Regions from separate parts of the Pseudoalteromonas sp. PS1M3 genome, predicted to be linked through region 3. Evidence: predicted binding sites of a transcription regulator. Region 3 holds the regulator's gene; each other region holds the start of a gene.
What was found. The regulator FliA, encoded in region 3, starts transcription of late flagellar genes. The targets are predictions, from matches to a motif close to CTAAAGNTNNNNNNNNNNNNGCCGATA.

Region 1: the regulator FliA is predicted to act here: its motif matches at 2,014-2,040, upstream of PS1M3_RS14395 (DUF3530 family protein).
Region 2: the regulator FliA is predicted to act here: its motif matches at 2,568-2,594, upstream of pomA (flagellar motor protein PomA).

The regions. Positions count from the first base shown of each region.
Region 1 covers NZ_AP022624.1:3,078,950-3,083,235, forward strand. Annotated here, with positions in the region: gene rapA (RNA polymerase-associated protein RapA) at 1-1,143, shown strand, start outside; gene rluA (bifunctional tRNA pseudouridine(32) synthase/23S rRNA pseudouridine(746) synthase RluA) at 1,337-1,990, shown strand; gene PS1M3_RS14395 (DUF3530 family protein) at 2,110-3,015, shown strand; gene djlA (co-chaperone DjlA) at 2,998-3,855, opposite strand; gene murU (N-acetylmuramate alpha-1-phosphate uridylyltransferase MurU) at 3,889-4,286, opposite strand, start outside.
Region 2 covers NZ_AP022624.1:684,085-688,370, forward strand. Annotated here, with positions in the region: gene dxs (1-deoxy-D-xylulose-5-phosphate synthase) at 1-1,126, opposite strand, end outside; gene ispA ((2E,6E)-farnesyl diphosphate synthase) at 1,228-2,115, opposite strand; gene PS1M3_RS03205 (exodeoxyribonuclease VII small subunit) at 2,118-2,360, opposite strand; gene pomA (flagellar motor protein PomA) at 2,655-3,422, shown strand; gene PS1M3_RS03215 (flagellar motor protein MotB) at 3,425-4,286, shown strand, end outside.
Region 3 covers NZ_AP022624.1:2,509,536-2,513,821, forward strand. Annotated here, with positions in the region: gene PS1M3_RS11655 (chemotaxis protein CheA) at 1-411, opposite strand, end outside; gene PS1M3_RS11660 (protein phosphatase CheZ) at 427-1,194, opposite strand; gene cheY (chemotaxis response regulator CheY) at 1,213-1,596, opposite strand; gene PS1M3_RS11670 (RNA polymerase sigma factor FliA) at 1,636-2,346, opposite strand; gene PS1M3_RS11675 (MinD/ParA family protein) at 2,373-3,233, opposite strand; gene flhF (flagellar biosynthesis protein FlhF) at 3,226-4,286, opposite strand, start outside.

The DNA.
Region 1 (4,286 bases), 570 kb from region 3:
TTACTAGAACAACGAATTGGTCGATTAGACCGTATAGGGCAAACACAAGATGTAAACATTCACGTGCCATACTTTGAAAACACGGCGCAAGAAGTGTTACTGCGTTGGTACAATGAAGGCCTTGATGCGTTTGAAACCACATCAACGACTGGCCAGCTATTGTATAAAGAATTTCGTGATGACTTACTCGAGTTTATTTCAGCCCATAACTGTGATGAAGACGAACTTGACCCACTCCTTGAGCAAGTCGCTCAGCAAAATACTGTGCTACGTAAAAAAATGGAAAGTGGACGAGATCGTTTATTAGAACTGCACTCATCGGGGCAAGGCGCCGCCGACTCATTAGTTGCTGATATTGAAAAGCTCGACAACCAGTTTGAGCTGCCCAGCTACATGATTAACGTGTTCGACACCTTTGGTGTAAGCCAAGAAGACAAAGGCGAAAATACAATTATATTAAAGCCTACAGAGCATATGTTAAGCGCGTCATTTCCATCGCTTAAAGATGACGGCATGACAGTGACCTTTGACCGTGATACTGCACTTTCGCAAGAAGATGTACATTTTATCAGTTGGGATCATCCAATGGTGCAAGGCACGATGGATATGATTTGTGATGATGACTTTGGTAGCGCATCGGTTGCTTTACTCAAAAACAAAAAACTCCCTGCGGGCACCTTTTTTGTTGAGCTAATTTTTGTAGCCGAAGCAATGGCGCCTAAAGCATTACAAGTGGGTCGCTTTTTACCGCCAACGCCTATTCGTATATTGCTTGATAAAGCCAGTAATAACTTAGGCGAAAACGTCGCATTTGACGGGTTTAACCAACAGCTTTCAGCCGTTGGTCGTCAAACAGCAAGTAAACTCGCGGGTGCGCTACAAAGCGCAATTCACCCTATGATCACAACTGCAAAAGACATGGCACAAGAAAAACTCGAGGTTATTCGTTCACAGTCGCTAGCTAAAATGCAAACGTCTCTTAGCGAAGAGCAAGAGCGATTAAGCGCGCTTAAGCAAATTAACCCTAATATTCGCCAAGAAGAAATTACCTTTTACGATAAGCAACGCACCGAGCTAACTGCACACATTGAAAAGGCGCAGTTACAACTAGATGCAATTCGCTTAATCGTGGTTTCTCACTAAGGTTTTGAGCTTTTAGTTGTTAGTAAAAATTGCAAACAACAGCAGCTAAGTAAAGCGTGGTATTTATACCGCGCTTTTTTATATTCAAAAAAGTATATAAATTAGAAGCCTTCGTACAGGCTATCAATGTTTTCCTTGAGCCTTTGCCCTTGCTACCCTAAAATAGCGTCCTTCAAAATCATTAAGGTCGGCCGTGTTAGTTAATTACAATCCCCCAATGAACCCGTATTTAACCATACTTTTTCAAGACGACGACTTGCTCATTGTTAATAAACCCAGCGAATTATTGACCGTACCGGGTAAAGATCCTAAGCATGCCGACAGCTTAATTAACCGCGTTAATCGCGTGTTTCCAACCGCACGAATTGTTCATCGTCTTGATATGGCAACGTCTGGCATACTCTGCCTTGCTATGAATAAAGCTGCACACCGACATTTAAGCATGCAATTTCAAGATCGCGAAACCGCTAAGCGTTATATAGCTCGCGTTTTTGGTAAGCTTGAACAAGACAATGGCTCGGTTGATTTACCCCTTATTTGCGACTGGCCTAATCGCCCAAAGCAAATGGTAGATCATGAAAATGGCAAGCCATCACTCACTCATTTCAAAGTACTTGAACGAGAAGAAAACGCCACACGCGTAGAGCTCACTCCAATTACGGGGCGTTCACATCAATTGCGCGTACACATGCTAAGCCTTGGCCACCCTATTTTAGGTGACCGACTCTATGCTCATAAAGAGGCGCTTGCAGCCGCACCGCGTTTACAACTTCACGCACAAATGTTGCAACTAAAACACCCTGTCACCGAACAAGTAATGACCTTTGAAGCAGAACCCGAGTTTTAATGGGCTCGATTACTTAGGAAAAATTAAACTTTTAAACAAGCATGCCGATACCTAACTAATGACGACTGATTGAGCGTGTTATGGTGTTTTTGCGATTATTTAAAAAGGTTCTGTGTTACATGGCGTTTAGCTGTGTAGCCCTTTTAGCACTCTGTACAACGGCTGCAGAACATATTGCCCCACCTTCTTTATCAAGTATTGAAAATAGCGATATTAAACGCCTTTTACCTACCGACGAAGTAAAAACAATGCTAGCAGGTGAAACTGAATTTTTAAGTTTACGTAGTGAATACATGAGCGCTGATTTTAGAGGGATTGTATTACTTATTCCCGATTGGCAATCAACCCCTACCAACAATGCTGGAATGAGTTACTTACGCAAAGAGCTTAACAATTTAGGCTACACCACCTATGCGATGACTACCCCTGATATTGATTGGCAAGCGAGTAAAATAGCTGAGCCTGCTGCAGAAACAGCACCAAGTGCCGCCACTGAAACAGAGAGTCAAGCCAACACTGAGTCAGAGCAGCCTAATGCTTCAAGTAAAAATGAAGCGCCTCACCATGTAGATGCCATTGAAGCCATCAGCGACGAAATACTCGATAACTACAAACTAAATTTACTTGCTCGCTACAAAGCGCTTTACCAAACAGCGATGCAAGAACCCACTAATATCGTTGTGATTGCGCAAGGCACCAGCGCAGGGGTGTTAACTGAGTACTATGCAGACTTTCCACAAGAGCGTATTGATGCGTTTATTAGTGTAAGTAGCTATCTGCCCAATGCAAAACGCAATAAAAGCTTAAGCCAGACAACGTCTCTTGTTACGCCTGCACTTTTAGATATTTATTACGCCAGCGACAACCGTGATATTTTAATTAACTTAAAAAATCGCCAGCGCTGGGTTAACCGAAACGCTAAGTTTGACTACCGCCAGCGCCAGTTATTTGGGCTTCGTGATCAACCTCAACAACATGCTCGGCTAACAAAAGAAATAGACGGCTTTTTACGCCGCCTTTTTTAAATACTCATAGGCTGCTTGAATGTCTTGGCTTTTTTTAACCGCCAATTCCATCATATGTTTTGGTAAACCTTGCGATACTAATTTATCAGGATGATGTTGCGCCATTAACTTTCGGTACGCTACTTTTACTTCCCGCTCGGTTGCCCCATCGTTAAGTCCTAAAAGCCCAAGCGCTTGCGCACGATTCATATTATTGTTGGGGGGTACATGGTGCCCTGAGCCTTCTTTATAACTGCTACTTTGCCCTTGCTGCTGTTGGTAACGCTGTTGCTGTTTTCTAAAGTTAAATTCAGCTTGATAGCGTTTAAGTACAAACGCAAAATGAGTTTTAGAAATACCTAACTGCTTGCTTACTTCACTTAATAACTGCTTTTCTTGCTCAGCTAAAACGCCATCAGAAAACGCCATTTGAATTTGTATTTCTAAAAATAATTGCAGTAAGTCATGACGCTTAGCAAAGCGTTCTTTAAAATCATAGACGGTTTCTTTTAATGAAAAGTCGCTTTGTTTACCCGCTTGAAATGCATGCTGTGCTTCACGGCGTTCTTCGCCTTTCAAACCCATTTCGTCCATAAATAAGCTAGCGGCTTTAATGTGTACCTCGCTTACTCGGCCATTAGACTTTGCAATATGCCCCATCACTGCAAAGCAGCTTGAAAAGAATAGCGCTTGGCGCTCGTGAACGTCATCACCATTAAATAAACTTGAAAAACCACCCGCCTTATCAAAATTATTTTTTAAGCTTTTATCAAATAAATGACCAAGGTATAACCCTAAAATAGCACCAAAAATTTTGCCAAACATAAAACCAAAACAAAATCCGAGTATTTTTCCCCACATGTAAACGACTACTCCTATTAATTATGTGTCGGCTTAAGCCAAGCGCTCATTTAATGCCGTTAAACGCGCTGGTGTGCCTATGTCATCCCAATTACCAATATAAAGCTCGGTAGACACTAAATGCTTACTTAGTTTTTCTCGCAATAACGGCCCAAGCGGACGAATGCCCGGCTCTAAACCATTAAAAAAGTCAGCCTGATAACGACTAATACCCGAAAACGTATATTTTTGACTATCTGGGGATAAATGGCTCAATGTAAAATCCCCATCAAGATTATGTGGGGGATTTTCAATAAGCACCAAATGTGCCTCACCTGGTTGCAAATGTAATTGCATAAGCGAGCTTACATCGTAATCGGTAAATACGTCGCCATTTATCACAATAAACGACTCTCCCAATAAAGGAAGTGCCTGAATAATACCACCCGCGG
Region 2 (4,286 bases), 1.8 Mb from region 3:
GAGTTACGGCATGTTGTTCAGCAATTGCGACGTCAAAATACTTATCAGCATGTTCTTTTGAAAAGCGCACCATGCCCGAGCCTTCACGCATGGCAGGAGTGATAGCCATTAATTTATCATCTTGCTGCGCCATGTCGCATAGCCAGTCGCCAAATACTTTTGAAAATGTAGGGGCGCCCGGTTTTGATTTAGGCAAGCTAGATGTGTTTGGATCAAACTTAGGGACGCCGTGGTAACCAATAGGGTCGGCTTCAGCTGGCTTGTAACCCTTACCTTTTTGCGTTTTTATATGAAGAAGTTGTGGGCCTTTTAAATTACGCATATTACGCAATGTATCAACCAGCATGTTTACATCGTGCCCATCAATTGGGCCAATATAATTTAAGCCAAGTTCTTCAAAAAACGTACCAGGGATAACCATGCCTTTAAGATGCTCTTCCATTCTGCTGGCAAGCTCTTTAACAGGCGGTACGCCAGACAGTAACTTTTTACTTCCTTCGCGAATGTTGGTGTAAAAGCTACCAGATAGAATACGCGCAAAGTGGTTGGTTAATGCGCCAACGTTTTCTGAAATCGACATTTCGTTATCATTTAGAATAATAAGCATGTCTGATTTTACATCGCCTAAATGGTTCATTGCCTCAAATGCCATACCCGCAGTAATAGCGCCATCACCAATAACAGCAACCGTTTTACGCCCTGCGCCTTCTTTTTGTGCTGCAATTGACATGCCCAAAGCTGCAGAAATTGAGGTGCTAGAATGGCCAACACTGAATGTGTCGTAGTCGCTTTCATCTCTAAATGGAAATGGGTGCAGACCATCCTTTTGGCGAATAGTATGCATTTGGTCGCGGCGACCCGTTAAGATCTTATGCGGGTAGGCTTGATGCCCAACATCCCACACTACACGATCTTCTGGTGTGTTATATACATAATGAAGTGCAACTGTAAGCTCAACTGTGCCTAAACCAGACGCTAAATGACCGCTACTTTGCGATACAGAGTTAAGTAAATACTCACGTAGCTCATTGCTAAACTCGGGAAGTTTATCTTGCGCTAAGTCTCGTAATTGAGCTGGTTTATCAACCAAGTTAAGTAATGGATACTTGCTACTATCAAGTGTCATGGCTTTTTTATATCCTTCGATCACATTCGCTTTCAAATGGGAGTGAACAACGAATGTTAAGTAATAATGTCAGTGCTATTTGCAATACGCTTAAACTGTGACTAGTGGTCACGTTCAATAAGGTAATTTGCCAGCGACGCAAGAAGCGTAGTATCTGCATCAATAAGTGCTAACGCTTCGTGGGCTTGTGTTATTAAATTTTGCGCCTTTTCTTTAGCGCCTAGCATACCTAATAACGCCGGGTATGTCGCTTTATTCGCTTCTATATCTGAGCCTTGTGGTTTACCTAGTATAAAGGTGTCACCTTCCACGTCTAAAATATCGTCGTGTACTTGAAATGCCAGCCCTATAGCATACCCAAAAACGCTCAAGTTTTCTAAAGTTTGTTCATCTGCTTTTTCACTGCACAGTGCACCTAGTGTTATAGCACAGTTAATTAGTGCACCGGTTTTTAACTTATGGATGCGCTCAAGCTCTTGTACAGAAACAACTTTGTCAGTTGCGGCAATGTCTAAACCTTGTCCTGCCACCATCCCTTCAATACCTGATGCATGTGCAAGTGCAGCAATCATTTTTACTTGTGATTGCGCTGAGCAATTAAAGTTATGTGTGGCTATAAGTTCAAAGGCGAGAGTTTGTAATGCATCACCCGCTAAAATGGCTTGCGCTTCGCCATACACAATATGGCAAGTGGGGTAGCCGCGGCGTAAATCGTCATCATCCATAGCTGGTAGGTCGTCATGTACTAATGAATAACTATGAATGCATTCTATGGCTGCAGCCAAAACGTCTAAGTCACTTTTTTTAGCGCCTAGCATTTCACCAACAGCGTACACCAAAAAAGGGCGCAGCCTTTTTCCACCATTAAATAAGCTGTAATGAGTGGCTTCTTTTATTGTTTTATCGCTATCGAGCGGTTGTTCAAAGTAGCTATTGAGTGTAGTAGCTACATCTATTTGAGCACGTTCAATATAGTCTTTTATGCTCACAACTATTCCATATCATTATTAAAGTTTGTAAGTGCTGACTTTTCGCTATTGCCCATTAAAATAGAAACTTTTTGTTCTGCTTGCTGTAGTTTTTCAGATGACGCACCAGCGAGTGCAATACCACGCTCGAACTGCTTTAATGATTGTTCAAGCGATAAATCACCTTGTTCCATTTCACTAACAATTGTTGATAATTCTTCTAGTGCTTTTTCGAAACTTAAGTTTTCAGGTTTTTTAGTCGCCATCTTTATTTCAGCTTACATGATAAATTTAGGAGCCAATTTTAGGGGGAATGCTAAACTAGGTCAAAGGATGATATGAGTTTTTTACATTTAGCACGATTAATCGCGTGTTAATCAGTGTTATTAGTCAGGAAAACTCGATAATTAGGCAGTGCGCCTAACTTGATATAAAATAATAAATATAACTTTTATGTTTATTTACAAAAATGACTTAAGCAATTCAGTATGTTGCCGATAAGCAGTTAATAATAAAAAGTTTATGATAAGGCATTTAAACATGAAATCTCTGGAGGAAATGTGGATTTAGCAACCATAATAGGGATCCTAGGCGCAATAGGCTTAATTGTCATGTCTATGTTTATGAGTAGTAGCGGTGAAATGGGCATGTTTGCCGATGCGCCTTCAAGTGTAATTGTATTTGGTGGCTCGCTGTTTATTGTTTTATCAAACTTCACTATGTCTCAGTTTTTAGGGATAGGTAAGGTGGTTGGTAAGGCATTCATGTTTAAAATTGAGTCGCCTGAAGAGTTAATAGAAAAAGCAGTAGAGCTTGCGGATTCTGCCCGTAAAGGTGGCTTTTTAGCACTCGAAGAAGCTGAAATCCCAAACCCATTTATGCGTAAAGGCGTTGACATGCTTGTTGACGGTCATGACGCAGATGTTGTGCGTGCTACACTTCAAAAAGATATTTCCCTAACCACCACCCGTCATGAACTAGGTGCTGGCTTATTTAAAGCACTTGCCGACATAGCTCCCGCAATGGGAATGATTGGTACATTGATAGGCCTCGTTGCCATGTTATCAAACATGGACGACCCCAAAGCTATCGGACCTGCAATGGCCGTGGCACTATTGACCACTCTGTATGGTGCATTTTTGGCGAATGTAGTAGCAATTCCGATTCAGGTAAAACTTGAGCTGCGTAAAGACGAAGAAGCGATGAATCAGCGTTTGATTCTCGATGCTATTTTAGGAATTCAAGATGGTCAAAACCCCAAAGTTATTGAAGGTATTTTGAAAAACTACTTGGCTGAGTCTAAGCGTAAAGTTGATACCGAGGAGTAACCATGTCTGATGAAGAGTGCAAATGCCCACCCCCCGGTTTGCCTGCTTGGATGGGTACATTTGCTGATTTAATGTCGCTATTGATGTGCTTTTTTGTACTCTTATTGGCATTCTCAGAAATGGATGTACTTAAATTTAAACAAATTGCAGGTTCAATGAAGTTTGCTTTTGGTGTGCAAAATAAAATTGAAGTTAAAGATATCCCAAAAGGGACATCGGTTATCGCTATGGAATTTACTCCAGGTAAGCCAGAGCCTACACCAATTGAAACTATTCAACAGCAAACCGTTGAAATGACCCAGCAAATGCTAGAGTTTCAGGCTGGTGATGAAAGTTCAGCGGGCGGCAGGCAAGAACAGCGAGGCGATAAACGTGGCGGTGAATCTAGAAGTACCTCACAAGAGCAGTCATCAGAACAAGCAATATCCGCTGCAGATCAAGAGCAAACAAATGAGCTGGTTAAAAAAATAGCGCAGCAGTTAGAAAGGCAAATAATAGATGGTGCAATAGAACTTGAATCATTAGGTCAGCAAATTATTATTCGTATTAGAGAAAATGGCTCGTTTCCTTCGGGCAGTGCTTTTTTACAACCTAAGTTTAAACCGATTATTCAAGACATTGGCGAACTTTTAAAAGACGTACCAGGTGAAATTACAGTATCAGGGCATACAGATGATTTTCAGGTATCAAATGAGTTATACGTAAATAACTGGGATTTGTCGTCTAAGCGTGCAGTGGCTGTTGCTAGCGAATTGCAAACAGTTCAAGGGTTTGATAAAACACGAATGATGGTTGTAGGGCGAGCTGAAACTCGGCCGCTTGTGCCTAACGAGACAAATGAAGACCGACGTCGGAATCGCCGAG
Region 3 (4,286 bases):
GTCACCAGCAAGCTCTTCTTCTGTTGGAGGTAAACCTAGTTTATGAAGGGTTTCAAGAAGTTCGGGATCGGCGGGTTCTGGTTTGTCACGATTTTGAATGGTGGCAAACATCTCGTTAATCGTATCGAGAGCTTGTAAAATTACGTCCATCAATTCCGAATTAACCGTTCGTACGCCTTGTCTAAGCAGGTCGAAGACATTCTCTGCGCCATGACATGCGTCAACGAGCTCGGTCATAGCTAAAAACCCAGCACCACCTTTTACAGTGTGAAACCCTCTAAATATGGCATTGAGTAATTCGGTGTCCTCTGGATTGTTTTCCAGCTCAACTAACTGTTCAGATAAAAGCTCTAGGATTTCTCCTGCCTCTACAAGAAAGTCTTGTAAAATATCTTCATCGACTTCAAACATGCAGTTACTCTCCTCTTAGAAGCCCAAACTTGATAAAAGATCATCGACTTCATCTTGATCAGATACAACATCATTACGTGATTCTTTATCAATAATAGGGCCTTCTGGACCTGCTAAAGTTTGTTCGTCTAATGGTTCATTTGTTTTTTGTTGTTCTATTTTTTCGGCTTTGCTTTCGCTTTGATCAGCGAAGGCTGTCAAAAGATGAATTAAGCTTTCTTCAACTTCTCTAACAAGCTCAATAACTCGGCGAATAACTTGGCCGGTTAAATCTTGATAGTCTTGTGCCATAAGTACATTAGTCATCAAACTTTGCAGCTCATCGGTTTTATGATGAGAATTGTTCATAAACTTATCAATGCTGTGGCATAACGATTTAAACTCCCCTAACTCAATCTCTCGATTCATTAGGCGATCCCATGTCGGTTTGATATGAGATATTTCGTCTGCCAACTGTTGAGCAATTGGTAGGCTAGCCTCAACAGCATCCATTGTTTTATTCGCGGCATTTTCTGTCATTTCTATAACATAATTGAGCCGTTTTTTTGCATCTGGAATAGCATCGGTAGTTAAGTCAGATAAGCGAGTGTCTAGCTCAAAGCTTTTTAAAGCTTCATGCAATTGACGGGTTAACTTTCCAACCTCAGCAAATATTTCAGATTGCTCCTTAGAAGCGGTATCTAAAATTAACTGATTGGCTTTGTCTTGCTCACCGTTTTCTAGAAAAACAACGAGCTGACGAGCTTGTTCTAAAGTTATTTGAGGCGCAGCAAGTGCTGACATAAGCCTCTCCCCCTATCATTAGCCTAAACGTTCAAATACTTTTTCTAATTTAGTTTTGAGTGTTCCAGCAGTAAATGGCTTAACGATATAACCATTCACACCTGCCTGAGCTGCCGCTATAATTTGTTCTTTTTTAGCTTCAGCCGTTACCATCAATACTGGAATGTGTTTAAGCTTATCATCCGCACGTATTGCTCTAAGTAGGTCTATACCCTGCATTCCTGGCATATTCCAATCGGTAACAACAAAATCAAATACTTGATTTTGTAGCATTGGCAAAGCGGTTGACCCATCGTCTGCTTCTTGAACATTAGTGAAACCTAAGTCACGCAACAGATTTTTAATAATACGTCTCATTGTTGAAAAATCGTCAACAACCAGAATTTTCATGTTTTTATCCAAAACATCCCCCAGTGAGGTCTTAACCTTGTTTACTTACTACTAATTTATCCAGTCATTGATTTTAGCTTTAAGCTTAATCATCGCCTGACCATGTATTTGACTTACACGCGATTCACTTACATCGAGTATATGCCCTATTTCTTTTAAATTCATTTCATCGTTATAGTACAAAGACAGCACCATTGCATCACGTTCTGGTAAAGATTTTATTGCACCTAATAAAGACTCGTTAAACCGCTCATTTTTAACATTATTAAACGGTTTGTCTAGCGCTAAATCTTGGCCCACTGGACTGATGGCATCTTCATCAACACCAAGGTCTTCAATACCGAGTACTTTACTTGCATTTACATCGTTTAAGATATGATGGTACTCATTTAACGAAATTTCAAGTTTTTCAGCAACTTCTATATCTGTCGGCTCACGGTTTAAGCTTTTTTCTAAAAATGCAATTGTTTCGGCCACCAAACGGCTTTTACGATGCACTGAACGGGGTGCCCAATCGCCACGTCGCATCTCGTCAAGCATTGCCCCACGAATACGAATCCCCGCAAAAGTTTCAAAGCTAGCCCCTTTGGTTGCATCAAAACTTTTAGATGCTTCAATCAGACCTATCATTCCTGATTGTATTAAATCGTCCAGCTGCACGCTGGCTGGTAAACGCGCTATAAGATGACATGCCACTTTTTTGACAAGTGATGCATGTTTTTCAACAATCACATTTAAATTTTGTGCTGATTGATATCCCATAACTTTATTCACCAATGTTGTCATAATTAGCCGTTTACTAGTTTCTCTATGAAAAACTCCAGATGACCTGATGGTTGATTAGGTATTGGCCATTTAACTGCTTTTGTTGCTAACGCTTGAAACGCAAGTGCCGCCGGCGAATTAGGAAAAAGCTCTACAATAACTTTTTGGCGACGCGTTGCTTTGCGCATATTTTCGTCGTAGGGAACCGTTGCGACCAGGTCCATTGATACATCTAAAAAACGATCGGTCACTTTGGAAAGTTTAGCAAATAACTCTTGCCCTTCACGCATACTACGGACCATATTTGCAACAATTTTAAATTTGTATACACCATGCTCGCGACTCAACACTTTAATGAGCGCATAAGCATCTGTAATCGATGTGGGCTCGTCGCATACAACAACCATGACGTCTTGTGCCGCGCGAGAAAAACTCAGCACCATGTCTGAAATACCTGCGGCTGTATCGACAATTAAAATATCAAATTCTGTATTTAATTCACTAAAAGCCCGTATAAGTCCCGCGTGCTCTGAAGGCGACAATTCAACCATACTTTGAGAGCCTGACGTTGCGGGTACAATCTTTATACCTGCGGGGCCTTCAACTAAAATTTCATCAAGTTCACATTCACCAGATAAAACATGTGATAAGTTACGTTCAACACGTAGTCCTAGCATAACGTCACAGTTTGCTAAGCCTAAATCGGCATCAAGAACCAACACTCTGTTACCTTGCTGGCCTAATGCAATTGCAGTATTCAGAGAAACATTTGTTTTTCCTACTCCACCTTTACCGCCAGTGACAGCGATAACTTTTACGCCGTTGTTATTGTTTTGACTCATTTTGCGCAGGCCACTTGCTTGATCTAATACTGTGTTAATCATACATCCCTACTGTGCTTGGCGCCACTGCTTGGTGCCTTGAATGTTGTGCTTTTGCTCTTTTTAAATAGAGTTGCTCAGCCTTTTTAACTAGTTTTTCAGCATTTGCAACTCGAATATCTTCTGGTACTCGTTGACCGTTAGTAAGATACCCTATTGGAAGGCGATTTTGAATCGCTATACTAATAATCTCACCTAAACTTAAAGATTCATCTAATTTGGTGAATATACAACCACTTAACTGCACTTTTTTAAAGTGCCTAACGGTTTCTTGCAACACATGTATTTGCGATGTTGCGCTGAGCACTAAATAACTGCGAATATCAACACGCTGATTACGCATTAGCGTATTAAGTTGCTCTGTTAAGCGCAAGTCGCGTTGGCTCATACCCGCAGTATCAATTAATACTAGTCGTTTATTTCGTAAATGATATAAAACTTCAGCTAATTCATTAGCATCTTTAACTTGCTTTACACCACAACCTATAATTCGGCCATAAGTGGCGAGTTGCTCATAAGCACCAATTCTGTATGTGTCTGTTGTGATTAAAGCAACTTTGTCTGCACCGTATTTTTGTGCGCCAAGCGCAGCTAATTTAGCAACGGTTGTTGTTTTGCCAACACCCGTTGGGCCGACTAAGGCGTATACACCGCCTTGACGTAAAATCTCGTTGTTGGTTGTCTGCATCTGATCTTCAACCATTGTTAAAAGTGCTTTCCAACCTTGCTGGCGAGATACATCGTCAGGTACGAAGCACGCCATTTGCTCAGCAACATCTTTATCTATTCCCATACCGACTAAGCGATCAATCATGCATGCACGAGTAGGATCGCGTCTTGCCATGTCTTGTTGCATAAGCCCTGACACTTGATGTTCTAACAATTGACGAATGGCATTCATTTCGTCACGCATTGACGAAATTTGCTCACTTTCAGTATGCTTAGTTTCTTCGCGAGGTGTCACTGGACTGTCAAGATCATCAAAACCACTTTCTAAATCATCAAATCCAAGGCTGTCTGCTTGTGTTTGCGGACGCGCTGAAGCTTGACGTTCAT